DNA from 2 places in the Halobacillus sp. B29 genome. Region 2 is predicted to be linked to the other one. Evidence: riboswitches for the same ligand, from Rfam matches in the RefSeq annotation. Region 2 holds a riboswitch; the other holds the start of a gene.
The links. A riboswitch is a leader RNA that binds a small molecule or an ion and turns the genes downstream of it on or off. The one in region 2 is predicted to bind FMN.

Region 1 (15,803 bases), on a different contig from region 2:
GGTAGAATCCAAGCAAATTATTGATACTGGTATGGAAACAGGTAACGATAGCGGGAGCGAAGATTCCCTCGTGCCTGGCAGTATCCCTATTGTTACTACCATAGATTCTAAAATGCAGACGGATCCTATAGCTTTCCATCAGACGGTGGAAATGATGGGACAGACTATTGAACAGTACTACACGGAAGATGGTCTTTATATGACCATGCCCACAAAAGAGGGATGGTTTAAAGCACCAAAGCAAGTAGTAAAACAGCTGAACGCTATGGGTGCACAGCAGCAAAATCCGGCTTCCCAATTAGAGAATCTGAAGGACTATGTTGACGAATTTAAACTAGAAGAAGGGGAGTCCACCTATACGCTCTCCTTTCATTCAGAAGGCGAGAATGTGAAGAAACTCTTGAGTAATTCATTGAATGAGATGATGCCCAAAGAACAAGTGCCAGATGATCTAATGAAGAACATGACGGTAAATAAAGTAGATTATACGTTTGTAGTAAATAAAGAAACGTATTACCCATCGTCTGTTGATATGGAAATGGATTTTTCAATCAATCAAAACGGTGAGAACACCCATATGGTACAGACTTTCACTGGAGAATACAGTGATTTTAACGAAGTTGGGAACATTTCTGTTCCCGAGAAAGTTAAATCAAACGCTAAGGAAATTGAAGGAATGGAAAGTTTATTTCAGTCTTAAGTTTCTCAATGAACCGCTCCTATACAGGAGCGGTTTTTTTAATCTTCTAAAATTTTCATTTGCTCAATATGTTCTCGAGTCATCTCATCTCCAAGATCATGGATCATTCGAAAAGCCGATTTCATTTCTACGTCGTAATCATCATTGTCCTGATCTTGGTGGTAGGGCATGGCAGGAATGTGCGCCCGAAAAAATGAACGCATATCAGAGTTATACACTTCATCAAAAATTTCTCTGAGTTTAATGATTTCTTCTTCTGTGGCATATACAACAAAATCGTCATTATTGGCATCATGATTTAGGGAAATTTCTTGAGTGCCCATATTAATATAATACTTATTTCTATTCATGATCCGCCCTCCTCCGTTTTAGTTTGAACCACAGATTGGTTTCTTATGAATTATTTCAGGAGAAGGTTTTCATGATAAACCGAATATCTTGGACTTCTTAGTTACTCTCTCTAAGTATGATTCATCAACCTCTACGCCCATTCCAGGAAGCGAAGGAACTTCTATCTCACCATTTTCCATTTGAATACCAGGAGTGACGAGATCTTTCTGAAAATACCGGTCAGAACCGGATAAATCACCTGGAATACTAAAGTTAGGAAGAGAAGCCAATGCTAAATTGTGGGCTTTTGAAATACCTGATTCAATCATTCCCCCACACCAGACAGGGATGTTTTCCTGTGCGCAATAGTCATGGATCTTAATTGCTGCGCTCAGACCTCCCACCCGGCTGATCTTAATATTAATTACCTGACAGCTTCCTAGCTGAATAGCCTGCTTAGCATCATGAAAATTCATGACCGATTCATCCAGGCAGACAGGTGTTTTCAAGTGCTGTTGTAATTGCTGATGTAAGTAGAAATCCCCTGCTTGAAAGGGCTGTTCAATCATGATTAATCCATATTCATCAAGAGTCTGGAGGTAATCCATGTCTTTTTCCGTATAAGCACCATTGGCATCGATCATCAAAGGCAGATCAGGCGAAATCTGCTTAACCTGATCGATTATTTCCCGCTCCCTGCCTATATCCACCTTTAATTTGTAACGCTCATACCCTTTCTCTTCTAATGCTTTTATACCTTCTGCAGTGGAGTCACTCAAACTAATGACAGCTCCCGCCTTTACACGTTTTCTTGAACCGCCTATCATGTGGCTCAGACTTTGGCCGGTTTGTTTTCCATAAAGCTCCCAAAGCGCACCTTCGACTCCAGCTTTAGCCATTGGATGCCCTTGTATTCCAGATACCTGTTCTGGAAAATCAAACGGGTGCATAACCTTCTGAAAATCAATAGTTGGAACAATACAATCGGAAATAATATGCCACGCTGTCTGAATGGTTTCTGAGGTATAGAAAGGTTCAGCAAATGCCGTTACTTCTCCGTAACCCTTTCGTCCAGCCTGGTCCCCGGCCTCTACAATGATTAACGTTCTTTTTTTGATCAAGCCCTGGTGAGTGCGAAAAGGCGAACGTAATGGTAATTCAACTAAACGAAGACTTAAATAGTCAATGTTCATGATTCCTCTCCTTCTCCAATGCAGAAAACAGTTCTCGGCGCATCAGTTTATTAGAAGCATTTCTAGGTAGCTGTTGTATCTGGTGAAATTCTTTAGGCACTTTATATTTAGCTAAGCTTTTATAACAAAACTGGCTTAGGTTTTCTTGATTAATCCTTCCATTATCTACTACGAGAAAAGCGACCGGCACCTCTCCCCATTTATCATCTTTCATCCCAGTTACACCAGCCTCAATGACTCCAGGATAGCCTGTCAGCACACTTTCGATCTCAGCAGGATACACATTTTCGCCTCCTGAAATAATCATGTCTTTCACTCGATCAACCACATATAAAAAACCTTCACTGTCTTTATATCCGAGATCCCCCGTTCGGAAATAAGTTTCAGCTCTTGAAGGGTGGTTATAATAGCCCGAAGATACCATTGGACCTTTTACAATAATTTCACCAACTTCACCGGCGTTATTATTATCAATCCACAGCTGTGCCAAAGATAAGGGCTTTCCAGCGGAACCTATTTTTTGATTAGCTGATTCAGGCGAAAGTGTCGCTATTTGAGAAGACGTTTCCGTCATACCATAGGTTTGAAATACTGGGATACCTTTAGTTGCCGCTTGTTGAAGAAGTGGTTCTGGAACAGGACCTCCACCAAGCAGCATACACCTGAAATGCTCTGGATAAATCCCTTCTTGTAAGTTGTTCATCAACCGCTGCATCATAACCGTTACCACTGAAATATGAGTCACGCCACGTTCCATAATGGATTCATTGATTACTCTTTCGTCAAAGTTATTCACTAAATGAACCGTCATGCCATAGATCACACTTTTCATAAGCACAGAAAATCCACTCACATGAAACATGGGCAAACATAAGAGCCATTTATCTTTGCTGCCAGTTCCCAGATTTAAAGCAGAAGCAATGGCGCTGTACCAGTGGTTTCCATAAGTTTGCATGACAGCTTTGGGGCGACCTGTAGTTCCAGAAGTGTACATCATTGTGAAAACTTGATCTAAGTCAATTTCTTTACTGAAATGGGTTCTATCCGTGACTGCCTTCCTGGCCACTTTATCCATTCTAAACGCAGGGATCACAGGTGCCTCCGCTTCCTCTAGTACTTCCAAAGCTTTTACTTCGGTCTGTTTTCCAGTTATTAAACAATTAACTTGAGCATCATTTAATTGATAAACAAGTTCGTTCGGAGTAAGTCGTATATTTAATAATACAATGGTGGCTCCCACATAACTTAATGCATGAATGTAAATGGGAAATTCGCTGCTATTCTCCGCTAAAAGGGCTACGTGATCTCCAGGTTTAATACCTTTTTCCAGTAGAGATTCTGCCATTTTCAAGCTTTCTCTTCGTAACTCATTAAAATTCATAACCGTTCCTTCTGGAGTTTCAAGCGCAATATGATCTGGATTTAGTTCGTTTTGTTTATCTAACCAGTGCGGAATTTTTTCCCCCATGACCATCTCTCCTTTTGTACTTGAATTCAAAAAAGGGCACCCCCTTTTTGAATGGGATGCCCCTTACGATTAAAGCCTATTCACATACATCTATTCACGGATCAAGGGAAACGAGGAAACTTATCAAATTCAGGTTTCCTTTTCTCCTTAAAGGCATCCCGACCTTCTTTTGCTTCTTCCGTCTGATAGTACAACAATGTAGCGTCTCCACCCATTTGCTGTAAACCAGCTAATCCATCTGTATCTGCGTTGAAAGAAGCTTTCAGGAAACGAAGAGCAGTTGGGGATTTTTCGAGCATCTCTTTACCCCATTGAACCGTTTCCGCTTCCAGATCTTCTACAGGTACTACTGTATTAACGAGTCCCATATCTTCCGCTTCTTTGGCACTGTATTGACGGCACAGATACCATATTTCACGGGCTTTCTTATGACCTACAATACGAGCCAGCAGACCCGCACCGTAGCCAGCATCAAAGCTCCCCACTTTAGGACCTGTCTGACCAAATACAGCATTTTCTGCAGCAATGGTTAAGTCACATACAATATGTAATACGTGCCCGCCGCCAATTGCATATCCAGATACCATAGCCACTACAGGTTTTGGAATAACGCGTATTAAACGCTGCAAGTCCAGTACATTTAAGCGCGGAATATGGTCATCGCCAATGTAACCGCCGTGACCTCTTACTTTCTGATCGCCTCCAGCGCAAAAAGCCTCATCTCCAGCTCCAGCCAGGACAATCACACCAATCTTGGAATCATCGCGAGCATAAGCAAAAGCATCGATTAATTCGTGTACCGTCTGCGGCCTGAAAGCATTCCTTACCTCTGGACGATTAATCGTTATTTTGGCTATCCCTTCAAATGTATCGTACAGAATATCTTCGTATTCGCGTTCGCGAACCCAATCAAAAGCCATATTGACTTCCTCCTTCAACATTTAATATGAAACTGAAAAGCACATAACGCTTACATACATGGTTAATTATATCATGAACTTCTCTACAATTTTAGCAAAAACTCGTGGTTTTTCGAGATGAACCGTATGACCGGCCCCTGCCACCTCTACCCAGCGAACGTTAAATAACCGCTGCTCCATGTGCTGATTAATCGAACGAAATTTTTCATCTTCTTCCCCTGTAACAAGCAGCACATTTGCCCTTACCTCCTCAAGCTTCTCCCACCAGGAGGGCTGAGAGCCTGTACCCATTCCTTCCAGGGATTCTGCCAAACCTTCAACGGAGTGACTTGTACGTTCTTCTCTTAAGGCCTTTCTACGTTGTTCAGGAAGCTTATTAAGAGTTTCAAATAGCGGAAGAGATTCCCAGTACTTCACAAAACTTTTTATACCTTCCCGATATAATAAACCGGCCAATCGCTGATCTTTTGAGCGTCGTTCACTTCTTTCTAATTCTGAAGGCAGTCCCGGAGAAGCACTTTCCAGAATTAAACGATTGACTCTTTTAGGATAAAGTAAAGTAAAAGATAATGCGGTTCTTCCTCCAAGCGAATAGCCCAGGATATTTATTTCCTCAACGCCAAGTTTATCTAAAATCACGGCGAGATCTAAACAGAACTTCTCCATGGATACGGTTCCGATCGGACCCGTTCTCGCATGACCGGGAAGCTCTATTTTTATAAGGCGGCATTCGTTATTCATATAATGTAAAAAATCATCAAATGTATGTGTACTTCCTGTAAAACCGTGCAGCAACAACCAGACAGGCCCACTACCGGTATCCTCTATCCAGTAGTTACGTTCTTCAGCCTTGATCAACATTCATCTTCGCTCCAAGTAGTAATGGATTCCTCAATGCTCTGCCATTTAGCTTTATGAAAGGCCACGTGATCTTCACGATTCGTAATTACTTCCACCACGAAAAGACCTTCGGATCCATAGCTTTCAGCTAAAGCGTTTTTATATTCGACCCAATTTTCCGCCTTCCTGTGAACGCCTCCGTACATCTCCACTATTTTAGAAAAATCCAAATCCAGCGGTGTACCGAACAACTCTTCAAAATGGTCAGGATGATTCACTTGTGGGAGGTAAGAGAAAATGCCGCCCCCATTATTGTTAATCACTACAATAGTCAGGGGGAGCCCTTTATGCTTAGCGATTAACATACCATTGAAGTCATGATAAAAAGACAAGTCGCCCAATAACAAGGTTGTCCTGCGCCCTGAAACAGACGAGCCCAGGGCAGCAGATAGAACCCCGTCAATCCCATTAGCACCACGATTAGCAAGTACTTTAACTGATTTAGGAGTAGACATAAAGAAACTATCCACGTCCCTTATCGGCATGCTGTTTCCAACAAATAGATTGGAGTTATCAGGAAGAGCTTCTGACAAATATACAACGGCATGTCCTTCATTCATCTGGTCTTCGGGCTCGCTCAACATTTGATTTTTAGCTGTACTGTTTAACTTATGCCATAGTTCCAGCCAATCCGTTTCATAGCTTCCTTCTTTAAAGAAGCTGGATAATCTACTACAAAGAATCGCCGGATCGCTCCAAATAAACTGAGCGGTGATCCCTGCAGGTTCGCGATAACTTTTGTACGTATCCACTATGAAATGGTCCGCGTGAGTTTCAATTTTTTTCACCCATTTTAAATAAGCTTTCGAGACAGGCATTGCACCAAAGCGAAGAATATAATCTGGTTCGATTAACTCTTGAATGCGTTCAGACTTTAATAAAGCATCATAATTCTCTATGATGTTCCTCTTATCATGTGCCCCTGCTCTTAATTGAGATATCGGATCTGCCAGTATTGGAACTCCCAGTCTAGCAGCGAGCATTGTTACATAGGGAGCGAGTTCTTCGTCTGCTTGCGGACCGACCACGATGACGCCCCGTTCATAACGATTCAGTCTTTGAAACAGTTCTTCAAGCACTTCTTCCTGAAGGCCCGGTTTTCCTGAAAAAGCACGAGGAATAGGCTTGACTCCTTCCCTCCAAAGTCCATTCAAACTAAAATCAGGTATCAGCGGTTCGCGGAATGGAAGGTTCAAATGAACGGGTCCAGGATGATTACCTACAGCTTCTTCTACTGCTCTTGCGGCCTGACGTCTGGCATACATATGCAGCCCTTCCCCGGGCACGGCTAAGTCCTGATACCACCTGACGTAGCTTCCAAACATATCTGTCTGATCGATAGCCTGAGGGGCCCCTGTATCCCTGAGTTCATGGGGACGATCTGCTGTTAAAACCAATAGTGGAACCCGGCTGTAATAAGCTTCTACAATCGCAGGGTAGTAATTAGCCGCAGCTGTCCCTGAGGTACAGACTAAAGCTACTGGTTTATGTTGTTCTTTAGCAATCCCTAACGCAAAAAAAGCCGCAGAGCGTTCATCAAGATGAACCCACTGGTTCATCTCGGAATGCTCTGCAAGGGTCATAGCTAAAGGAGTTGACCTCGATCCGGGCGATATAACTACGTGCTCGACTCCCGAAAAGACGAGCTGGTCAACAAAGTGTGTCACATATTTGGTTAATGACTCCACATGTTCCATTAACATCCTCCTAAAACTGAGAGCATTGGTTTTAATTTTACATCCGTTTCCTCATACTCCGCCTCTGGATCTGAATCCTCTACAACACCGCATCCTGCGAATAAGGAAGCTTTATCAGATTTTATTAAGGCTGAACGTATAGCAACGGCGAACTCCCCGTTATTATGCATGTCAAACCATCCAATTGGTCCTGCATACCATCCTCTGTTTAACTTTTCATTGGTTCGTATATAGTCGACCGATTTTTTCTGCGGCATGCCGCCAAGAGCTGGAGTGGGATGAAGCCTTTCAATAACGTCGAGCAGAGTGTATCCTTTCTCGAGTACTGCCGTTACCGGAGTATAGAGATGCTGAAGATTTTTCAAAGGATATAATACAGGTGCTTCCGGGATCTGAACGTTATAGCAACACGCTTCTACTGCATTTCGAATCATTTCTACAACAAATTGATGCTCCTGCCTGTTTTTCGGATCATATAAAAGTTCTTCCCCCAGCTGCTCATCCTCTTCTTTTGTTCTGCCGCGGCGGATCGTTCCGGCTAAGCAGGTGGAAACAAGCTGCTGGTTATCAAGTTTGGCCAGCCGCTCTGGTGTAGCTCCAACAAAATATACTCCTTCACTTTCAAAAGCAAAAATATAGCTATTAGGCTGTGTAGAAGCTAAGGCTTCAATCACTGCTGCGAGCTGGACAGGTTCATTGAACGTAATCCGTAATTCCCTGGCAAGAACCACCTTATCTAAAAGACCTTTCTTGATATCTTCTGTTGCCTGCTCAATCGATTTCTTCCACCCAGATGGGTCAATCTCCTCTGAGTCTGTTCTCACCGGCAGTTCAAATGAATGATGACCAGATTTCAGTAAGACTTCTCGATGGTCGGATAATTGCGTAATAATCTGTTGCTTGTGGTCTTCTGGAAAAATAAGAACATTCGTTGTCAGATAGGATTTAGAACCTTTATTGGTCAACAAAAAAGCAGGGATGGTCATTTGACTGTCAGGAAAAGATTCCCAGGGAACCTGCTCTTTCTGTTTGGAATCAAAACTAAAACCTCCGAGCGCAACGATGCCCGTCCCCTTTTCATTAAATTCATCATAGATCGATGCGCTTTGCTGGATATTGTCCCACATGACCTGTATTTCATTAAAACGATTTTCTTTTCCAGCATACATTTTATGGGCCGAGCCGACAGCTACCATTGTAAAATCTTCTTCTGCACTTCGCCAAAACAGACAATGGTTGTTTATCGAAGTTCCAGCATCCAGAAATTGAAATGGATCTGAAGGCTCTATTTGATCTACCACACTAATCAATTGTGGTTCTTTTTTTTCTTGAGCCTGATTTACGGCTTTTTCAATTATTTCATTTATTTGAGGTGCTTGAGTATGAAGCATCAAAATTCCTCCCATTCCTTAAGGGACGTCATAAAACCTATTAAAATGGCTTAAAAACCATTTATTAAGATTCAATAAAGCTTAATCTACCTCTATTTTATTCTCTTTTTTCCCTTGACTCAAGAATTGTCCACCCAATCTTACAGTTTGTTACATGTATTGACACTCAAGAAGTGTTTATCTAAACTTAATTTGTTATGATATGACTAGTTTAAGTACAAGGGAGAGGACATCTATGAGCTCTGTTCCAAATCAAAACATGAAAGCTTCCTTGAATGAACGTGAGGGTTTCCAGGTATGGTGGAGGCTGTTAAGACCTCATACTTTGACGGCTGCTTTTGTTCCCGTATTTGTCGGAACGATGCTTGCTGCAATGGAACAGCCGATTAACTTTGGGTTGTTTACAGCAATGTTATTAGCTTCTATCCTCATTCAAGCTGCAACAAACATGTTTAATGAATATTACGACTATGTAAGAGGATTGGACAACGAGAATTCCGTTGGCATTGGCGGAACAATTGTAAGAGATGGTATTAACCCAAGTGTGGTACGTTCCCTCGCCATTGGTTTTTTTGTAATGGCTGCTTTGTTAGGCGTCTATATTTGCATCGCCTCGAGCTGGTGGATCGCTGTCATAGGACTGATTTCCATGCTTTTTGGATACCTGTACACAGGCGGTCCTTACCCCATTGCCTACACTCCATTCGGCGAATTGACAGCTGGTTTTTTTATGGGAACGATTATTGTAGGGATTAGTTATTATATCCAGCGTTTAACGATTTCATGGGAAGTTATTCTTGTCTCTATTCCTGTCGCTATATTTGTTGGAGCTATCCTGCTTGCTAACAACATTCGTGACAGAGTGGGCGATGCCGGGAATGGCAGGAAAACATTAGCTATATTATTTGGTCATCAAGGATCTATTCGTTTTTTGACTGCCCTATTCCTAATTGCGTATGGACTGACGATCGTACTGATTATCTTTAATATTTTACCCTATTGGTCGTTTATTACCTTATTCAGTTTAACGAAAGGTTATCAGGCTATTCAAGGATTTAAAGGAAAATCTCAGCCGCTTGAAATGATGCCTGCTATGGTAGCCACTGCAAAAACAAACACTATGTACGGAGTTCTTTTGGGTCTTTCTTTGCTATTGGAGATTTCAATTCCTCTGGGATAACTAAACGGGATGGCTTCCAGCCATCCTTTTTCTATAGGTTTGACTCCTGAGGCAACGGGAAATATGAGGTAAAGGATGGATATCTAATGGAAAAATTAATAAAAAACACTCTTATGGAAACCTTAGGAATGGAAATTGAACATGCGGAAGCTCATTATGTTCAAATCCGCATGCCTGTGGATCACCGTACTCATCAGCCTATGGGCTTTCTACACGGCGGTGCAAGCGTAGCCTTAGCTGAAAGTGCCGCCAGTATAGGCGCTTACTTAAATGTGGATGAAAAAGAGCAGCAGATTTTCGGTATCGAAATTAATGCGAACCATATTAAAAGTATTCGCGAAGGATATGTGATCGGGAAAGCAGCGCCTATTCATATTGGGCGAAATACAATGGTCTGGGAAGTTAAGATCCTGAATGAAGCAGAAGAAACGATTTCGATATCCAGGTGTACCATTGGAGTAGTACCAGTAAAAAATAATTAAAAGGGGTCGATTTTACATGCTAACGGAAAAACAAAAAGAATCTTTTAAACAGCAGCTTTTAGAAATGAAAAAAGAAGCGGAAGAAGAGCTTGAGGAGTATAAAGATGATCGATTGAAAAACGACTACGAAAATGATGATACTGGAGAAATTTCGAGCGTTGCCGATCACCCGGGGAACTTGGGAACTGATCAGTTCGAACGAGAAAAAGAACAGACTTTTTACGAAAAATCCCGTGAGAAATTAATGGAAGTAAACGATGCTCTGCAACGAATGGAAGAAGATCGGTATGGATTAAGTGAGAAGTCAGGGGAGCCGATACCTTTAGAACGTTTAGAAGCTATGCCGACAGCCCGCTATCGAGTGGATGAAATGGAAGATGAATAATATTGAATAATAAAAAGCTGTCCAGCTTAACTGGACAGCTTTTTACTATTCACGCGGCTTTGGAAGATCGAACGCTCTTCTGCTCAATCCACGGCTTTAACTTAATGAATAAAGGAACAAACAAAGCCCCGATAATTATTCCTTTAATCGCATTAAATGGAAGAATCCCCGCTAAAATAGTAATCCATTTAACATTAGCACTCATTGTTTCCCATCCCATAAACCAACTGTATGCAGGTAGAATGAGAAAGTAGTTAAGTACACTCATTCCCGCCGCCATGATAATAGAACTCGCCACCATGCCGGATACTAATGATTTTGTGGATTTGAACTTGTGATAGATCATGGCTGCCGGGACCACAAACAGGACACCTGCCGCAAAATTAGCTACTACCCCTACTGGATCAGCAGCTCCTGTATAGATGAGGTAAAGTGTATTCTTTAACCCTTCTACGATGACTCCGGCTAATGGAGTAAAAAGAATAGCAGCAATCAGTGCAGGGATCTCACTGAAGTCAACTTTTAAATATTGAGGAAGTATAGGCAGTGGAAAATTCAGCAGCATTAAAACCATAGAAATACTTCCCATTAGAGCTAATATAATTAATTTAAGCAAATTTGACGATTGACCTGTATAAGGGTTCATCATCGATCTCCTCCTTCATCTTTTTCATCGATTCACATCCCAGATGAAGGTGAACGTGCTCCCTATGTCCATAATAAAAACCCTAAAGCATACATAAAGGGGCTTTAGGGTGGATTAATTGTCCATAGGAAACAGTAGGTAGAATTAGATATACTTCTACCTGCTTCGCTCGACATCTTCTCCCATCCAGACTGTAACTGTCGGTCCCGGAGTTGCACCAGGTCCACCGTTTAGCATGATGCCAAACGGGTCACGGACTGAAAGCGTATATACGCTCATCACCGTCGGTCGGGAATTGCACCCTGCCCCGAAGATGGAATCGATATGTTATTGTATGTTTATTCTATACAAAACCCTATGAAATCGCAACTCCTAAGTTTCAAATCGGATCTCTTTTGGTTTGATTAGGATTAATTTTGATCGTTGTTGACGAGTTTCGTCAACAATTCGTCAACAACATAAGCCATAATCAAATCCGTTACGATGTTTGATCTCTACTGGTAGGTCGTCGCTCTTAGTCGTTGTAGAGCAAACTCGATTTCTTCCAGCTTCTGTTCATCAAGATCGGCTTTCTCCACATGCTCCGGCAACATTAATAATGTCCGCTTTATAGCACCCCTGATCTCTAGGACCATTACTCACCAGTAGAGTTCGTGTAATAAAAAATGTTCATGCTCCACCGACATTAGGGCTTCCTGAAGCATTTCACTGCACAAAAATAACCGTAACAACATCCTCATTGCAGAAGTCAACATGACATTTCATTAAGTATTCCGATACTCCACTCTAACGCTTAGTTCTATATATTCCAAACAGTACCATATCCTCAAAATAATTTCTCAAAAAAAAACGCTATTACAATTTTGTAATAGCATCTCAAATGTTAACGAGATTTAATTAAATCATTAGTACAGAGCTGCTCTTCAACACTAGAGATTTTTTAAGTTACTGACTATTGATATCTAGTTATCACAAGATGCGCGGAAACTGGACGCGTTCCTCCTGCCAATGGTGTGATTGTTAATGCAGTTGCGTTTCCTGCTGGATTTCGCACCGTTAACGTTGAATTTATTACAGTTGTTTCCACGAGCGCCAATCCAATAATTTGAGACGTTCCCGTAGCTCGCCCCACTACTGTGTACGCTAAGTCTGCTCCATTTAGAGTCAGTATAAGCTGCCCCGGCTCCGTTACACTTACCTGAAACAGCACCTGATAGATCCCAATGTCTGCTAAATTAAATTCAGAATCATTATCTCGGGTTATTCCTGTACCAGGACTACTAGGACCATCCTGAGGAAAGCTTACATCAGTACCTACAGCTACCGTATCAGCATTATCCGGCGGCATAAGAGCAAAGAAATCAGCGAAATCCAACACCCCACCTGCAGGACCTTGAGGGCCCGTAGCCCCTGTTTCACCCTGAGGTCCCGTTGACCCTTCAGCACCTGCTGGACCCGCTGGACCTTCTGGACCCGGAGGACAGTCACATTTAGTTGATTTCCGATGATAAATAGGACAAAAACCACAGTATTTTTTTACCTTCAAATTCATCACCTCCACTACATATACCCCAGAATATGCAATAGTAATAAATCTGACTGGACTTTTCACGATTGACTACAATCTAAATAAAGCGCAATAATATAGGAACCTTAGGTGCTTTTTTCGATAAGCCACTGAGAGATGATAACCCAATGGGCATGAATTTAGATATTATTGTACTAATGGACATCGTCAAATAAAGCTTTAATCAAATCTTCTAGAGTTTCAAATGTTTCTCCACAAATAAACTCTGTCTTAATCCCCTTATACGTAGCTTATGCTCCAGCGGTATCATTAGGGCAGCCCTTTTTTATGCCCAATGTTTTGCAGTATTCTGTAAAACATTCCTTCCATAACTCCTCTTTATCCAGTATCTCATTTTCGGAATATTGCGGGTACTAATACAAGTGAGGCTTCCCTCTCAGAATGTGGCAGTACATACGCCATACCTTTAGGTGCAAAATTGTTATTAAAGAAAGTATAAGCCTCAGTTTGATTAAAATCTCCTTCAATTACGAGTTGGGAGATATGTTTGAAATCTCTCAAGAGGCTTATGAAGAGTTGAGAAAGGAATTAAGGATGAAAGGTTATGATCTAAGGCATTAAATGATTTGAAAAACCTACAAATCAACTAAGCATATTTCCATTTTGGACCATTGAAACTGAGGATGAAATGTCCATTTTCAAAAATATTCTACATAGTATAATTTATCTAAACCTATATAGGAGATTAGTTCTTTGTAGATTTTGAGAGGTGGATAATGTCCGATAAGAAGCGATTTGAAGAGCAAATCGAAGAAACGAGAGAAAAGATGTATTGCGCTTATATGAATAATGTAGATTTTCTAGATGTTTTAATTATTTCTCAACAACTGGATTGCCTACTAAACAAATTGGAAAAGCTGCGCAAAGAAAAACCCTCACTCTGGGAAAGTGAGGGAAACCAACATTAAGCCCCCAATCTTAGAGCGAGGTACAGGCCGTGACGGTTTAATAAGTATTAGAAAACCAAACCTTTTTTTCCGTTTTATACCAACCAATTAAAAACAAAAATTCTACATAAAAAAAAACTTTTTTCACCAACATTTTTGTTACTGTTATTTCTATTTTTAATAAACCACGCCCTATCTTTAATTGAAGATAAGGCGTAGATAGCTTAAATATTTTAAAAACCATTTTTAATTTAAGTTACTTTAGCAAGTCATATAATCTCATTAACACAAGTGCAAAGTCTCCACGCTTCAAGCTATCATTAGGACCAAAATTACCATTAGGATAACCTTCAAGCAAACCGAGATCCTTAGCTCTTTTAATGGCTGTTGCCGAGTATAGATCATTAGGTACATCGTTAAATCCTGTACCCCCAGGAACGGGTGCTGGAACGTAAGCTACGTTAAAATATTCACAGATCCCCTTCGCGTGTTCAACGGCTACTTCCATTTGAAAAGCCCTATCGATCATGAGCAGAGCTTCTCTTTTATTATCCATGAAGCCGTTCTCGGTTAAAATGGCGATCATATTGGTTTCTCTTAGCACATGGAAATTTTCTTCTTTTACTCCACGAAAATTTTGAACAGTGCCTTCTCGAAGATATTTAGCAACCGCATTAGCCAACTTCCCAGATTCATTATTTAAGTCTCCATTATATACAAAGATCTCTATACCACTAGCATCTTCTCCACTAAATGTTCCATCAAAAGCATTGTAATGCACAGAGATATAAGCATCGGCATTTCTACTATTGGCTAAGTCTGTTCTCTGTTGTAGAGATGTATCTACGTCTGTAGGCGCCACTAGTAGTGTATCAAAGCCGCATCGTTCGAGTTCTATTTTCAAAAAATTGACGACCGCACGGTTAAATTCGTTCTCATGAATTGACATCCCGATTTCTGGTATGAAAGGTGTTCGTTTTCCAGGAGTATCTATTCCATGTCCATCATCTAGCGCTATCAATCTAGGCACTATTACCACTCCTTATAAGTTTGGTTATTTTATAACCTCTTATATTAAATGCGCAAAGATTTAAATGGAGTGGACGTATAAACTATATCTTTCACATATTTAAAAAGATATTATGTACTTTGGTCACTAGCGTTGCATTAGTATAGTCTAAAATTAGTAATCTCACATTTAACTGTTTAAATAAAAAAATACTACATTCACCTGAACAGGCTATTCTACCCATTTGGTATTTTTATACAGTTAGACTAGTTAGACTAGTGACAACAGCCATTACTTCTGTATCATGGGACACCCTTAAGGGCTTCAAAAAAGGCTTTAATTAGCCTGTGACTTTTCTAGCCTCACTTTCAAAAGTGAGTACAGGTACTAACGGTTTAATTTGTATTGGAAAACCAAACCTGCAGTCCATTATGATCCAATTATTAAGTAACTATCACTCGCGGGGTTTCAGGAGGATTAGCTGTATGGACCGTGAACGCAAACGACTTCCAAGGCAATACATTTTTAATGATTTGACCATTTACCAAGACAACTCACCTTTTGATTACTATTCCTCTCCCCACCCTTCCGCGATCTCCATTCAAAAAATCCCGGTTCCTGTTAATTCAGAAACCGGGATTTTTTATTTTTCTATAATTGTACCCACGTATGCTGTTCGCCCCAGCTCTCTTTTGCTAACTTCTCAACTTGTTGGACAATTTCGTCTTCCACAGCATAAGCGTCTCCCTGCTCATATTGGTTATAATGAAATGCATATAGCCTGGACACAAACTGATGGAATGGAAGTGAAGATTCGCCCGGAATCTCATTACATCCTTCTACGCTGGGCTCTATTCCCTGTCCCCAGTCCTGAGAACTGTCATTATTGGGGTTATAGAAATAAATACGTATTTCTCCATCCGGATCTTTTGCAATTCTTTGGATAGAAACGGCGTGGAGCCCTAATAACTTCCCGAATGCATTGGTTATAAATATTCCTACTGGATTTGGATAGATCAGTTCATAG
Region 2 (15,803 bases):
AAAGCAGCTCTCCACAAACAAAATATAGAATCTTGGAATGATATTGTGGATTTTGCAACCCAGTCCAAAGGCTTAGAAGATCAAAGTGAGGACTTTGGCAAATTAACCGAACTTCTAACGGAAGTAAACTTTTTCTTGAAGCAAGTAAAATCTAAGCTGTCACTTTGTAGTGAAGAGAGTAAGCTTCAGGATTTAGCCAAATCTATTATTGACTTTTATGGTGTAAATCATATTAAGGCCTCCTATAGTAAATATTCACAAGGTGATTTTTTAAACTCAATAATTACAAGTTTTTCAGAATACTTATGGGATGAGTTTGCGCATGTGAAAAATTGGATAGAAGCAATCGAGAACTTAGAAGGTAACAATTCAGTTCCCATAATGACAGTTCACAAAAGTAAAGGGTTAGAATATGATACAGTTATTTTTGTAGGTTTAGAAGATGAGGCATTCTGGAGTTACAGAGATCAAAGGTCAGAAGATATCTGTACATTTTTTGTAGCTTTATCAAGAGCAAAGAATAGACTGTATTTCTCAACAGCTGATATTAGAGACAGACATCAAAACCGAACTAATATAAATGAGCTTTATCAGGTTCTAGAGTCTTCAGGTATTGTTAAGACCATTGCCTTTAATTAATTATCTGATTTAACTAGAGCTAGGGGGGATAGTTTCTAGTTTATTTGATCTTGGTTTAATGGTCCAATCGGATAATGACATACCTTATGACATTTACTGCATTTTGTTCGTATCATTTTAATAGTAATGTTAAAAACAAGCTTCAAAATAGCTCAAAAGAAGAAACTTGAGTTTTTGAGAGAGCGAATCAAGAGACATAATCGTAATCAGGTATTTTACCCCTAAAGTGACATACTCTTTGGCATACTTTTTCTCACTTTTGATTATATCCTTTTATTCGTGGTAAGGGAGATATCCCTAACTTAACTCATAATAACATCTGATTTGGACATTATTTTTCATTATTTATCTTAGTGAACTTATGGGCGGCATGATGTAAGGTTTGGCAGCTCTCAAACCTTCTCATGAGTTCAAATAATTAGCGATATCATTTTGAAAATAATCTTTGTGAGAGTAAATTAAAGCTATAAAGGTGATAGCTCTTTGATGTCATGAGTTTGCCTTTCTGTGGCAATATGCATCCGAATAAATACACTTTGAAGAGCACTATGATATGGATCAATGTTTCAGAAAGAATAAATTAGATGGTATAATAATTAAATCCTTGCTTATTTTTCTTATTTTTCAAGGCAAGGATAGAGCCTCACCTTCCGCCAAAGGTGGGGCTCATACTAATGTTTTATACCATTTTCCATACTTAGTTTCTCTTCAAGATGAATGATTTTTTTCTGCTGAGTATAGATATATTCAACCATAGAAGTAATGACTTCATCTACTCCAGGTTCTACACTATGCTGCTTTAATTCTTCGGACCATGCTAAAAGTTGCTTGACCATAGGCTCCATATTATCACCTCGTTATCTTCTAATGAAATCTTTAATACCGCAGATTATAACCTTCCGCAACTAACTCTTTCCTTAATTCTACATAAGCCTGTTGAGAGTTTTCTAGCATATCTCCCAGTTCACTTATGTGCTTCCTCTGGCTAAGGAGATTCTCACTCATAGCATTGAAAACCTGTAGCGCCTCAGGTTCCAAGTTGTACTTTTTCAATTCTGCTTCCCATTGATTAATACTTTGCTTTAAATTCTTCATTAAAATCACTCCTTTACTTTATTATCGTGACTTCACACAATTTTGGTGTCACCATTTTAGAAAAAATGTTTATTTATTTTTCTCTAATGGTATAATAAGAACAAATGTTCGTATTATATACAGGAGGTAATAACATGAATGGACTCATGGAAAGAGGTGTTATAAGTAAACAAAGGCTTGAGATGGTTTATATTTCTTCAGAAGGCGACATGTCGCAGAGAATGGTCCGAGTTTTGGAGGTAAGAGAAGAAACTATCCTGGCTTTTTGTTTAGCTCGAAGGAAGGTGCGCACTTTCAAACGTGATAATATTCTTTCCGTATTCCCTCCTAAGCGTAAAAAGGAGGCAGCCCGATGAGAAACGGACCTAATGATCGCGGAACCATAAAGTGGACATCTTTAATGTTACCGGAGCACGTTGAGGTGCTTCAGAAGCTTTGGAAAGAAGATGAGCGCGTGGATAAAGCGACTCTAGATGAACAGCAGCTGGAAGAAATCGAATTTGCTTTGCAACGAGCCAAGAGCGATGATCTCCCGGTAGAGATTATACATCACAATGGCTTTGATTACAGTAGTACGAAGGTGAAAGTTATTGGGTTAGATCCAGAAAGAAGAAAGATACGATGTTTAGATATAGAAGAAAAAATGAATACGTCGTTGCCTTTTGAAGATATATTTAGTGTCGAATTTATTTAGCGCAATGTTTCTTTATAAAACAATAGCCTCACCATGTTGGTGGGGCTTTGTTTATGTCTAATGCTTTAGGTCATAACCTTCCATAAATAACTCTCGTCTCAAATCTTCATAGGCTTGCTGAGAATTCTCCACCATATCTCCCAATTCCTTTATGTACTTCTTCTGGTTGATAAGGTACTTGCTCATGTTATTAAAAACCTGCAGCACCTCCGGATCCAAATTGTGCTTCTTCAATTCCGATTCCCATTGTCTGATTTGTTGTTTTAATTCCTTCATAAAATCACTCCTTTACTTTATTATCGTTGTCTAAACCCATTTTGGTGTCATCAATTTAGAAAAAATGTTTAATTATTTTTTTGTTGATGATATTACAAGAACGAATATTCGAATTATGAAAGAGTTGCAATTAACACAGACTCAAGATTGTTTATATCAAAAACAGAGACATGTCCCAAAGGTAATCAAAGTTGCTATGTACTCTCAAGCCATCTTTAGAGATTAGGAACCATAACGTATCTGGTTCTTATTATTGCTTAAGTAAATTCGGTGGATAAAGGGAGTAAGGTCGACGGAATTACTTAAGTTAAAACAATATTTCAATTTGAGAATTAATGCAGCTATGCATTATTAATGAGAGGATATTTTCTTTATAGTGTGTTGGGAAAGCTGATTTGAATAAATGTTCTTAACAACATATTCCGTGGTGAGGTTTCCCAAGTGTAAGAATAAGAAAAACGATTAATAATGTCTAAAAAACTCTTGTTTGCAAGTGTTTTATTGTATTTTTTTGTCAAGTAATGAAAATTATTAACTACATCCTTTATTATATCTTAGTCCTTTCAAACTAATAATTTTTAAAATATAACTAATCTCAATGATATTGAAAAGAAGAAAAATCCTATGATAATCTCCATTTAGGCTAGATAAGGAGGTAAGCGAAAATATAGCTTATGTAGAAAAATTTGCCTATATCTACAAAAAGTATGAAAAAGGAGTAGTGGAAAATGAAAAAAAGTAATTGGTTAGCTATTATCTTGACAATAACCACAGTATTAGGAGTTTCAATGTTCTCACCTAACACTACATATGCTGAGGAAAATATCTCAGGTAAGCACCTAGCTAAAGAAATGAATAATATAGGATATAACGAGGATATAACAAAAAAACCTTCCACAACTGAATTGAAAATGATGTCAGGGGAAAAGGTGAAAAAAGGTAAAGCTTTAGAGTTTTATAACAACTTAAATGAAGATGAAGCTAAAGTCCTGAAAAAATTCATAAAGTCAAATTCGCAATCAGTACTTTCCAAAGTTAATAAAGTAGTTGATGAAAATTCAGAAATTGACAATAAAAATGAGGCTTTGAAGCTAATTTGGAGTTCTTTACCGGATGAAGAGAAGACAGCTTATAAATCTATGGTTATGCCAGCTAAAGTAGTAGAAAAGAAGACTGAAGAAAAAAAGTCTATATCAAAGAATAGTGATAAAATGGTTAGCCTAGCCGCAGCCAATGAAACTTATAGTGCCTATTATGATGTTGAAGGGGTAAATGTTCTTGGGAATGTTCTCTGGTCATATTGGCAATCCAACACATGGAGAGCTGATGGTATCAAAATCCATTCCAAGAATGTAAGAGAAGATGGAAATGGAGAAATGGTTGGATGGAACTTTTATGGTACCAATGTTCTTGTTAATGAATATGAGTATAACATGTTTGATTATAAAAGAACTATTCAAGGACGATTCGTGCTTGATATAGCTGCTAAATGGCAAGATCAACAAGCAACAATTGAAGCTAGATATCGTGCCAGTGGGGATAGGTCATTTGACAGTTGGGTGAATAAATATAATTAAGTTATAATAAGGGCCAGTCATTAGACTGGTTCTTATCTTACTTATGAGCAAGGAGAGTGATAATGTGTTAACTCTTATTCTTTATCTATTAGGTATAGTGATTTTATTTGGGGTAGTATACTATGGTGTTAGGATTGGGATCGATAACTCGGATATGTCTACTCATATAAAACAAATTAAAGATGAGATTGGCAAGAAGAATGATAACAGTTAACTTCAGTTTTATTAAAAAGTACATAATACTGAATGAAAATTTTCTAAGCCTCATCGATTAATCGTGGGGCTTAGAAAATTTTGAGAAATTATTCGTGAAATTATTCAATTATCGCTAAATTAACCCTTATTAAAGGGAGTTCAAATTGAAATTTTAGATTATCACTATCCTAATAATGAAATATCTCTGAAAACGTTGTTGACGAATTGTTGACGAAACTCGTCAACAACGATCAAAATTAATCCTATTCAAACTGAAAACGGTCCAATTTTAACCTAAAGAATTGCGAGTTTAGCGCATTTCATATATATTAATAGTAATACAACAGAATAGAGAGTCCTTCGGGGTCGGGTGAAAATCCCAGCCGGCGGTGATGAACAATCGTTCTAAGCCCGCGACGGGGAAGAAGTGTCAAGCACTCTTCCTCCTGATTTGGTGAGAGACCAAAGCCGACAGTTACAGTCTGGATGGGAGAAGGATGTGGAGCATGTCAAGGTACCAGAGAAGTAAACTCGTACCGTTTATTTGGCATATGCAAATCAAAAGTAAAATAAACCCTGGGGAAGTATGTCTTCTTCAGGGTTTATTTTTTATTCATCGTAAGGAGGCGGGAACATGAGCCGTGATGAACAATATATGAAGACAGCGATTCAGATGGCGGGCGAAACGGTAGGTCAAACAAGCCCCAATCCATCTGTTGGAGCAGTAGTTATCAAAGATAATGAATTGGTAGGACTGGGCGTACACGTGAAGGCTGGAGAAGCTCATGCAGAGGTTCATGCTCTCCAGATGGCCGGAGAAAAAGCGAAGGGTGCAGAAATCTATGTGACGCTTGAGCCTTGTAGCCACTACGGTAAGACCCCTCCTTGTGCCAAAGCGATCATCGATGCCGGTATTAAGAGGGTGGTTATAGCATCACATGACCCAAACCCAGAGGTTTCAGGAAAAGGTATAAATATGATGAGGGAAGCGGGCATTGAAGTTGAAACCAATGTTTTAACGGAAGAGGCGGATCAGCTCAATAAGGATTTCTTTCACTTTATCCAGACAGGGGAACCCTATGTACGCTTGAAAGCGGCCATGAGTTTAGACGGAAAAATTGCAACAAGCACAGGTGAAAGTCAGTGGATTACAGGAAACGAAGCACGAGAGGACGGGCATACCTATCGTCATATATCGGATGCCATCCTTGTGGGAATTCAGACAGTCTTGTCAGATGATCCTACCCTGACCACCAGAATAGAAGGAAAAGGAAATAATCCGATTCGTGTGGTTTTCGATTCCAAGCTCAGGATTCCATTGTCTTCTAAACTTATTCAAAATCAGGAAGCTCCCACTTGGATTTTTACTGGTAAGCATGTCTCAAAGAATATGGTCCAAAAACTTCAGGATGTAGACCATATTAGAGTTATTCAACAGGATGTAGACCAGATAGACATCCATCAGGCTCTGCAGTATTTAGGAGAACAAAAAGTGACTTCCTTACTGGTAGAGGGCGGAGGAACCATTGCTGATGCTTTTGTTCGAGCTGGAAAAGTAGAAGAAACCATCACCTATATCGCCCCTAAACTGATTGGAGGAAAAGACGCACCTTCTCCAGTAGCAGGAAAGGGGATCAGCGAATTGAAAAACGTGCCTGATTATCAGGTAGTATCCAATGAACAAATAGGAGAAGATATAAAAATTGTGTCTGTAAGAAGGAGAGAAATCAATGTTTACAGGGATTATTGAAGAGATCGGCTCTTTACATTCTATTAAAAGTAAAACCGAGTCTCTGGAACTTAGTATATCTGCGGAGAAAGTGCTATCCGATGTGAAGTTAGGAGACAGCATTTCAATCAATGGCGTCTGTTTAACTGTAACCAGCTATACAGACCGTTCTGTAGAATTTGATATTATGCCTGAGACTTATAGAGCTACAAATCTAAGTGAATTAAAGCAGGGGAGCCCCGTGAATCTTGAACGGGCCATGGCTGCCGGTGGCAGATTTGGTGGTCATCTTGTATCTGGTCATATTGACGGGACGGGGACCATTGTTTCAAAAAAACCTGAATCAAATGCGGTTTATTATGAAATTGAAATGTCGGAAGAACTTATTCATTATTTTGTTTATAAAGGTTCAATTGCAGTAGATGGTACGTCTCTAACTGTGTTTGGGGTCGAAGGCAGCCGCGTGACGATTTCCCTTATTCCTCATACGATGGAACATACCGTCCTGGGGCAAAAGGAAACCGGAGATCGCGTGAATATAGAATGTGACATGATTGGTAAGTATGTTGCTCATTTTTTAAAGGGAGATCATTCAGCGCAGCCGAAATCGACAATGACCAAACAGTTTTTGTCTGATAACGGATTTGCCTAGAAAAGAAGGTGAAATAATGTTTGATACAATTGAAAAAGCTATAGAAAGATTGAAACAGGGGAAAATGGTAATCGTTTGTGATGACGAGGACCGTGAAAACGAAGGGGATCTTGTCGGAATTGCTGAATATGCAAGTACGGAAATGATCAACTTTATGATCAAGCATGGGCGTGGACTGGTATGCGCACCGGTTACCAGCGGTTTGGCCGATCATCTGGAACTGATGCCGATGGTGGACCAAAATTCGGACCCTAATCAGACGGCCTTTACCGTGAGTATTGATCATAAGGATACGACAACCGGCATCTCGGCTGACGAGAGGGCACTTACCATCAGGGAAATGCTGAACCCTCAAGCGACAGCCGCAGACTTTCAAAAGCCCGGCCACATTTTCCCGCTGATTGCTAAAGAAGGAGGCGTGCTGCGCCGAGCCGGTCATACGGAAGCTTCCGTAGATTTAGCGGAGCTCTCAGGAGCGAGGCCTGCTGGAGTAATCTGTGAGATTATTAAAGATGATGGTACGATGGCGAGAGTTCCTGATTTACGCGAAATGGCCGATGAATTCGACATTCCAATGATTACGATTGCCGATTTAATTCAATATCGGTATCGAATCGAAAATCATGTGAATAAAGAAGTAGAAGTCGCTTTACCGACGGAATATGGAGACTTCAGGGCAATTGCTTACACGAACGATATTGACTATAAAGAACATATTGCTTTAGTTAAAGGAGAAATTGATCCTGAGAAGCCAACATTGGTCCGTGTTCATTCAGAATGTCTGACGGGAGACGTATTTGGCTCTTATCGTTGTGACTGCGGTCCGCAGCTTCACAATGCATTGAGGCAGATTTCTGAGAATGGAAGCGGCGTCCTGTTATATATGCGTCAGGAAGGCAGAGGCATTGGCCTTGTGAATAAGCTGCGAGCCTATAAGCTCCAAGAGCAGGGGCTTGATACTGTAGAGGCTAATGAAAAGTTAGGGTTTGGTCCTGATTTGCGTGATTATGGGGTGGGAGCTCAAATCTTAAGAGATTTAGGTATTTCAAAACTTAATCTTCTTACCAATAATCCTAAAAAGATTTCCGGACTTAGAGGGTACAATCTTGAAGTAGTGGAACGTGTACCCATTCAGATGAAATCTCGGAAGGAAAATGAAATTTATTTAAAAACTAAACAGTCTAAAATGGGACATATGTTTCATTTATAAAAAGGAGCGGAATAAGATGGTGAAGACATACGAAGGAAATTTAGTAGGAACAGGTTTGAAAGTTGGTATTGTGGTAGGAAGGTTCAATGATTTTATTACTAGTAAGCTGTATGAGGGAGCTTTAGATGCTCTAAAACGCCATGGAGTGGACATGGACGGAGTGGAAACAGCTCATGTGCCGGGAGCATTTGAGATCCCTCTTGTAGCCTCTAAAATGGCTAAAACTGGTAACTATGATGCCGTAATTACTTTAGGTGCCGTAATTCGAGGATCTACTCCTCATTTTGATTACGTATGTGGAGAAGCTGCGAAAGGAGTTTCTCAGGCTTCTCAACAAAGCGGCGTTCCTGTCATCTTTGGGATTGTTACGACGGATACGATTGAACAGGCCATTGAGCGTGCGGGAACTAAAGCAGGCAATAAAGGCTGGGAAGCCGCGACCGGAGCTATCGAAATGGCAACATTAATGAAAACATTTGATCAGTAAAAGTGGACAGGTTGTCGCAAATCAGCGGCAGCCTGTTTTTTTACCTGACAGCGACAGTACAGGTTGTTAGTGATCTTCAATAAGGAAATAGAATGCGATTAGTACATTATCTTGAAGATTCAATATCTGGGTAATTTGTCGTTAAGGTGGTGTAATTTAACAAAAGTAGCGAAACTGATCTTTCAGGAAAGCTCCCGTTTGTTGAAGACTCAGTTTCGAGACATTGGAGGAGCGGAAGGTCCTCCGGGGGACGATTTCGCTTTCCGGCCCTGCACGATGCAGGGTCGTTCGACGTTGCCACAGGACGTGGCGATCTTAGTCGAACATCCCTTGAGGTGAGCTTCCTCGGGCTTAACAGCCCTGCGGGATCTCACCGATCATGTTCATCCCGCTCTTACATTTTTATTAATACTTAGCTTATATCAGGACATAAACGACATGGAGAGCTATCCAGCTCCAGCACCTAGCGTCTAGTGAGACTTCCCTCACTTCTGTACGATAAGGCAACATCGAATCGCTCCGCTCTTCGTGTTTTCTTTATCTCCGCCAGCTCAAGGCTAGTTTCGGTGCCTAGCCTCGACAAGGCACCTCCACATTTGAACGTCCAGTCCATACGCCGCTGACCAAGGTGCTTCCGCGTTTAACCTAGGAGTCTACATCGTCCCCCTCCGGACTTGGCCGAATAAGAAACTCGAAATCCACCAAAACTGCCTACTAAAATTAACTGGAGAGCAAAAGAGTATCTAGCTTATTTAAGTGTACAACACCTGATATATAAGGGGTTAAGTCTGATCCAGAACGATCACCTTTCTTATAGAAGGGTCCGTGCACTCCTCAAACATAGGATGGCGGAGGAAACGACGAGACTCCCGCGGGAGAAGGAGCTAGGCTAGACCCACAAGGAGTATTAACGACTGAGGAGGCTTATGGTAAAAGGAGGATCGACTAAGATCGCCACGTCCTGTGGCAACATCGATCGACCCTACGTCGTGTAGGGCCGCAGGAAAGCGAGTTGTTTCCGTAGCCAGCCCCTCTCTATATCAGCAACGGACCTAAGATATCTCGAAACTGAGTCTTCAACTATCCGGCCCTTTTGTTGAATAATCTTTTTATGGAAAATGAACGACGGGTAACTGGGCCACTAGTGAAGAAGCAAAGACTATATCAAAGCTTACCTATTAAAACGTGAGGGTGGAACAGACATTCGTTACAATAAAGCTTAGATAGAAAAAGACAGGGAGAGTGGAAGCCATGACAACTCGAGCGATATGGTTTCGCAGAGATTTACGATTAAATGATCATACAGCAATAAGTAAAGCTTTGGAACATGCAGGTGATGAGGATGAAATCCTTTTATTTTTTCATATCCATCCTGACTTGAATGAGGAATTTACTGCAAGGCATGACTACTTTTTTCAAACCTTGAAAGCTTTTGTAGATGACGCAGAAGAGAAGGGATTAGTCGTTCATTTTATAGAAGGAAAGATAAGCGCAGCGTTCGCTCAGCTGGTTGAAAAACATCAAGTAGAAGCTGTTTATTATAATCGAGATGAGTCAGGCTTTGGCCTGAAAAGAGATCATGAAGTTAAAGAGTATTTAAACGATTCAGACGTTCAGGTCTTCAGTTATATCGATCATCATATGCACGGAGCGAAGGAAGTAACTAAAAAAACTGGCGGATATTATAAAGTATTCACCCCTTACTATAAACAGTGGAAGCAGCTGCAAAAGCCAGCTGTCCAAAAAGTAGATCATGAACGATTATCCCAGCTTGCTGTAGACAAGAAAGATGAGTTTGAGGATGGTTATAAAGCCTACAAAAATTTAATTACCAAGACGACGAGAGAATTTGATAAAGTTGGCGAAAATGATGCCTTTTATCACTTTTATGATTTTCTGGATGAAGCGATTTATGATTATGAAAAGGACCGGGATTTTCCAGCGGTGGATGGTACAAGCCGGATGTCCCGATTCTTAAGAACTGGTGCTATTTCCATTCGAACGGTTTATCATTTAATTCATGATCAAGTGGACTACCGCAAAAATACAGAAGGGGTCGAAACGTATATTTCAGAGCTTGCGTGGCGTGATTTCTATAATATGATTTATCACTTTTATCCGAATGCCGGAGATGAAGAAATGGTTGAGAAATATCAGGGATTGCCCTGGAACTATGATGAAGATCTTTTTAACCAATGGAAAGAGGGCCGGACAGGATTTCCAATTATCGATGCGGCTATGAGGCAGATGAATGAGACAGGGTGGATGCACAACCGTCTTCGCATGGCTGTAGCTTCTTTTCTAACCAAGGATTTGCTGATGGATTGGCGTGCAGGAGAAAGGTATTTCGCAGAGCAGCTGATAGACTATGATCCGGCTTCTAACATTGGCGGCTGGCAGTGGGCAGCCTCTACAGGGACAGATCCTGTTCCTTACTTCCGGGTATTTAACCCTACGAGACAGTCGGAACGCTTCGATCCTCACGGGCGCTTTATTAAAGAATGGGTGCCGGAATTAGTTGATGTCGATAAAAAATATATTCATGAGCCGGCTAAAATGTCTGAGAAAGTCCAGGAGCAAGCGAATTGCGTCATTGGGGAAGACTATCCTGAGCCAATGGTTGATCATAAAACCATGCGCGTTCGGGCGATTGAAATGTTTAAAAATGAAAAAGAAGAAGAGAACAGCTCTTGATCTGCTCTCTTCTTCTTTTTTAGGTCAATCTAAAGCGAAGATGGTACCTTAGAGGCGCTTTTAGAGCTGACTCTTTCCAGCATGTATTCGAGTAGAAAAAGATAATCTTTCTGGTTACCTGTATTTTTTGCAAGCACGGATAATTGTTCTAAAATATAAAGGCAATCATTTTCATAAAGGCTGTAGTTATCAAATCCTAAAATCGTCTGGCGGGCAAATTCCCATAAATCTTTGTGGACGGACTGATCCATTGTTTTACTAAGCAGAGCTACCATAGTCAGTAGTTCGGTCATGACCGCCGAATTTTGGTTCGCGTATTCGCGTATGGATGCAAATCCCTTGTGAAGGTAATATCTGAAATCCTTTTGATTTAAGATAATACGAAGTTCCTGTTCCTGATCGAAAAGATAGGGAGAGAAATTTGAAGACTGACCTATACTCTTTAATAGATCTGCAATTTGGTGAATAGTGTTCGTAACGGTTAGCGGGTCGTTATGCCCCAGAGCCTTAATGGCTACCTCGGCAAGCTTGATTAATCCGTATTCCAGATCTTGAATTTCAGTTTGCTTAATTCCAATCTCAATAGATTTCAGATATCGAGCAGGGTCCACCTTTTCTTCATTTTCCCAATAAGTGACTACTGGCGTACCCGCTACGACGAATTCTCCGATTCTGACATCAAACCGTATGAGACTATTATCTCTTTTAGCCTGTTTAATGAGGCGGGAGAAATCAGCCACTTGAAAATAACCCGGTTGATTGGCTTCGATAATCTTTCCATCTGCTTCTGTAGGCAGTTCTGCTTTCTCAACACTCTTTTCAAGATGATAGGGCTTCAGTTCTTTCTCTAAAGAAGCCTGGACAGATTTTGACTTGGAATTCATATTGTAACTGATGTTGTGAACCTGCATCCAGGTCGTTGTATGGTTGATAAAATAAATAAAGGTCACGGCAGCTGTAATGGCAGTTAAAATAGATAGAGCAGGTGTAGCGACGATATATTCTTCTTCTTCGTGAGTGACGTATAAGAAGTTTAGGAGTACATATATGAAGCTTCCGTTAAATATTCCTAGTACGTGCTGTGTCGCACGGTCACTTACAAAGTTTACAAGCATTTTGGAAGAAAACTGGCCGCTGAACGTGGTAAGAGCTACAAGTAGAGAGTTGATCGTAAATGCGCTTAAGGTTAGCACCCCTCCTACGAGTGCACTCAAAAGAACCTGTAGCGTCTGACCGCTGAACCCTATGGCAGCAGGCAAATACAGGCTGACATCCACAATGTAATCTAGATAAAAAGTAAAAGCAGAAAGGCCGACTGCTCCTACTATATACCAGAAAGGCATAAACCAGAGGGTGGATTTTAACTCACTTTTACGCTGACGTTTCGACATTTTAAAATATTTTCTAATATAGTAAAAGAAACCCATATAATCACCATTCTTAGTTAGTTTAAATTCTTCTATTTCCTACCCTGGATAAAAATAAACTAACCCACTTTTTGTTTTTTCATATAGAAAAAGGTGAACATAAGTATAAGAACTATGTTTTTCCTGGTTAAAATTCAAGATTCGGCATTTAATTAGGAAATGGATGGCAGATATGAAATAATATAATGACAATCTCAATTTTGGGAGGTATCAGTTTGACAGCAAATCAAAAGCAATTAGAAAAATACGCAGAATTAGCCCTGGAAAAAGGAGTTAATTTACAAAGAGGCCAGGGGCTGATTATTAATGCCCCGATAGAGGCAGCAGATCTTGTTCGCACCATTTCTGCTAAGGCTTACGGTAAAGGAGCCAAGAACGTTCACGTTGAGTGGGGCGATGAAGTATTAAGTTATCTCAAAATGAAAAATGCTCCAATGGAGGTACTTGAGAACTTCCCTAAATGGAAGGCAGAAGGGCTGGAGGAGATGGTTGCTGATGGCTATTCTCTTCTCTCAATTTACGGTCCGAATCCGGATTTATTGAAAGATCTGGATTCTGAACGCGTAGCTAAAGCTAATAAAGCGAGTGCTCAGGCACTTACTAAATATCGCGATTACATTATGAATGATAAAACCACATGGAGTATTGTCGCTTATCCCCAGAAGGCCTGGGCAGAAAAAGTATTTCCAGAGCTTTCTTCCGAACAGGCTCAGGACAAACTTTGGGAACAAATCTTTCAGATCACACGGATTGATCAGGAAGATCCAATTGAAGCTTGGAATGAGCATAATGAACGTTTGCGCCAGGCACGTGAATATTTAAATAAAAAGCAATATAGAAAACTTCATTATAAAGCTCCAGGCACTGAATTGTCGATTGAATTAGTCGAGGATCATATTTGGCATGGCGGTTCAGCAACTTCTCAACAGGGTACTGAATTCAATCCGAATATGCCGACAGAAGAAGTATTTACCATGCCTCATAAATATGGTGTAGATGGGAAAGTAACAAGTACCAAGCCGCTCAACTATGGCGGGAACTTGATTGAAAACTTTACTCTTACGTTTAAGAGCGGTAAAGTGGTTGATTATTCAGCCGAATCTGGTGAAGATACTTTGAAACACTTGATTGATACAGATGATGGAGCGAAACAACTAGGGGAAGTTGCGCTTGTGCCGAACGAATCTCCAATTTCTAAGTCCGGTCATATCTTCTTTAATACGCTTTATGATGAGAATGCTTCCTGTCATTTAGCTTTGGGCAAGGCATACCCGACTAATATTAAAGACGGTTCTTCCTTTGATGAGGAACAAATGGATCACCACGGTGTTAATGATAGTCTGGTTCATGAAGACTTCATGATGGGTTCGGCAGAGTTGCATATTGATGGAGAAACTAAGGAAGGCGAGTTTGAGCCGATTTTCAGAAATGGAAATTGGGCCATTGAATTCGAATAAAACCGTAAGTTCATCCTCTTCTGCATGAAGCGCAGAAGAGGATTTTTGTATCTTTGTTCCATGACAGAAAAGAGACAGAATTGACAGGTAGTTTACAGTTTGTTTAAAAAATAATAAAAACGGTATCAAATCTTTAAAAATGTGATAAATAGAGAATAGGACAATTTTTCAGATTCGGAAATTTGAAGAGCGAAGGGTGAAAAGAATGAAGCGTGATGTGTTTTTCGATAATGCAAAATTATTGCTGATTTTTTTAGTGGTGTTTGGTCATTTGATCCAGCCGTTTACAGATGGATCAGTTCCTATGTACACCCTCTATACGTGGATTTACACTTTTCATATGCCTGCGTTCATCTTCCTCGCCGGTTTTTTTGCTAAGGGGTCAGGGCATAAAGGTTACATCATTCAGTTGGCTAAAAAACTGATATTGCCTTACCTTATCTTCCAGCTTGCCTATACGGGGTATTTCTTCTTTATTGGAAAAGACGGATGGCTCAATGGACCTTTTTATCCTCACTGGTCGCTTTGGTTCTTGTTTAGTTTATTCTGTTGGCATATTCTGTTGTACTGGTTCAAAAAGATCCCGCCTATTATCGGAATTACCATTGCCGTGGAGGTTGGGCTTGTAGTTGGGTACTTCAACGATATCGGCCACAGTTTCAGCTTATCCAGAACATTTGTGTTTTTCCCGTTTTTCCTTGCCGGGTACTGGCTGACGAAAGAGCATGTGAAACTGTTTAGAACGCGGCGTGCAAGAGAAATAGGGCTTGTGGTGATGGCTTTAACAGCTGGACTTATCGCTGCTTTTCCGGAAGTAAGTTCAGGGTGGCTGCTTGGTTCTAAATCATATGCAGATCTGGGAAATCCAGAATTCGGCGGCTTGATCCGCTTAATGGTGTATCTGCTTGCTGCTGTTATGACGGTAAGTGTATTATCCTGGGTACCTGGGAAAGAATATCGTTTCTCCTATCTTGGCGGAAAAACTTTGTATGTATATTTACTGCATGGTTTCTTCATCCAATTCTTCAGACAGGCTGAGTGGTTTAAAGTAGGATCTATTTTCGATATCCTTGGTCTTGCTATTGTGGCTGCGCTTATTGTTTACCTGCTTTCAAGCAGTATAATCCGCACATTGACTCAGCCTTTAATCGAAGGACGCACCCAATTGATAAAGCATTGGTGGCATAGGCACTCTAATAAAGATTCCAACTATCAACCTTAATAAATGAATGAACGAAGAAGTGCGAGTCCTATACGGGCTCGCATTTTTTTGCATATCAAACGTGACTACAGGTTTGTTTAGAAGCAGGATATTAAACAAAAGGGCCGGTTACTTGAAGACTCAGTTTCGAGATATTTATTGAGTGGAAGGTCCTGCGGGGAACGATTTCGCTTTCCGCGGGCATGTGCTGAGCCTCCTCGAGCAAGCTCTGCGGGGTCTCACCGATCATGTTCATCGCGCAGGAGTCTTCATCGTCCCCTCCGGACCTTGCGATAGTCAGACGCTCGAAATCATCTACCAAAACGTTACCCGATGAGTAAGAACAACCTATGCTCCACGGTAAACTTCTACCACGTCAGGGTGAATAAACCCGTGCTATAGAAGCATTTGAGGCGAACTAAGTCTTCCTATCGCCTATAGAAGGGTCCGTTCACTCTTTCATCATAGGG

Region 1: linked by a shared signal. The riboswitch ahead of ACTWP7_RS18265 (ECF transporter S component) and the one ahead of ribD (bifunctional diaminohydroxyphosphoribosylaminopyrimidine deaminase/5-amino-6-(5-phosphoribosylamino)uracil reductase RibD) in region 2 are both predicted to bind FMN.

The regions. Positions count from the first base shown of each region.
Region 1 is NZ_JBQQCM010000017.1:25,733-41,535, reverse strand. It holds gene ACTWP7_RS18320 (DUF6612 family protein) at 1-700, shown strand, start outside; gene ACTWP7_RS18315 (hypothetical protein) at 739-1,050, opposite strand; gene menC (o-succinylbenzoate synthase) at 1,120-2,223, opposite strand; gene ACTWP7_RS18305 (o-succinylbenzoate--CoA ligase) at 2,213-3,691, opposite strand; gene menB (1,4-dihydroxy-2-naphthoyl-CoA synthase) at 3,793-4,611, opposite strand; gene menH (2-succinyl-6-hydroxy-2,4-cyclohexadiene-1-carboxylate synthase) at 4,678-5,472, opposite strand; gene menD (2-succinyl-5-enolpyruvyl-6-hydroxy-3-cyclohexene-1-carboxylic-acid synthase) at 5,466-7,208, opposite strand; gene ACTWP7_RS18285 (isochorismate synthase) at 7,208-8,599, opposite strand; gene ACTWP7_RS18280 (1,4-dihydroxy-2-naphthoate polyprenyltransferase) at 8,835-9,779, shown strand; gene ACTWP7_RS18275 (hotdog fold thioesterase) at 9,866-10,261, shown strand; gene ACTWP7_RS18270 (hypothetical protein) at 10,278-10,646, shown strand; gene ACTWP7_RS18265 (ECF transporter S component) at 10,696-11,295, opposite strand; FMN riboswitch at 11,463-11,611, opposite strand; gene ACTWP7_RS18260 (collagen-like protein) at 12,245-12,844, opposite strand; gene ACTWP7_RS18255 (hypothetical protein) at 13,015-13,095, opposite strand; gene ACTWP7_RS18250 (Spo0E family sporulation regulatory protein-aspartic acid phosphatase) at 13,597-13,788, shown strand; gene ACTWP7_RS18245 (N-acetylmuramoyl-L-alanine amidase) at 14,024-14,797, opposite strand; gene ACTWP7_RS18240 (hypothetical protein) at 15,428-15,803, opposite strand, start outside.
Region 2 is NZ_JBQQCM010000008.1:208,025-223,827, reverse strand. It holds gene ACTWP7_RS12390 (UvrD-helicase domain-containing protein) at 1-639, shown strand, start outside; gene ACTWP7_RS12385 (hypothetical protein) at 1,311-1,475, opposite strand; gene ACTWP7_RS12380 (hypothetical protein) at 1,516-1,734, opposite strand; gene ACTWP7_RS12375 (hypothetical protein) at 1,869-2,090, shown strand; gene ACTWP7_RS12370 (YolD-like family protein) at 2,087-2,428, shown strand; gene ACTWP7_RS12365 (hypothetical protein) at 2,486-2,704, opposite strand; gene ACTWP7_RS12360 (hypothetical protein) at 3,433-4,281, shown strand; FMN riboswitch at 4,829-4,978, shown strand; gene ribD (bifunctional diaminohydroxyphosphoribosylaminopyrimidine deaminase/5-amino-6-(5-phosphoribosylamino)uracil reductase RibD) at 5,111-6,226, shown strand; gene ribE (riboflavin synthase) at 6,207-6,857, shown strand; gene ACTWP7_RS12345 (bifunctional 3,4-dihydroxy-2-butanone-4-phosphate synthase/GTP cyclohydrolase II) at 6,874-8,067, shown strand; gene ribH (6,7-dimethyl-8-ribityllumazine synthase) at 8,084-8,554, shown strand; gene ACTWP7_RS12335 (cryptochrome/photolyase family protein) at 9,806-11,248, shown strand; gene ACTWP7_RS12330 (DUF2254 domain-containing protein) at 11,278-12,639, opposite strand; gene ACTWP7_RS12325 (aminopeptidase) at 12,891-14,132, shown strand; gene ACTWP7_RS12320 (acyltransferase family protein) at 14,338-15,354, shown strand.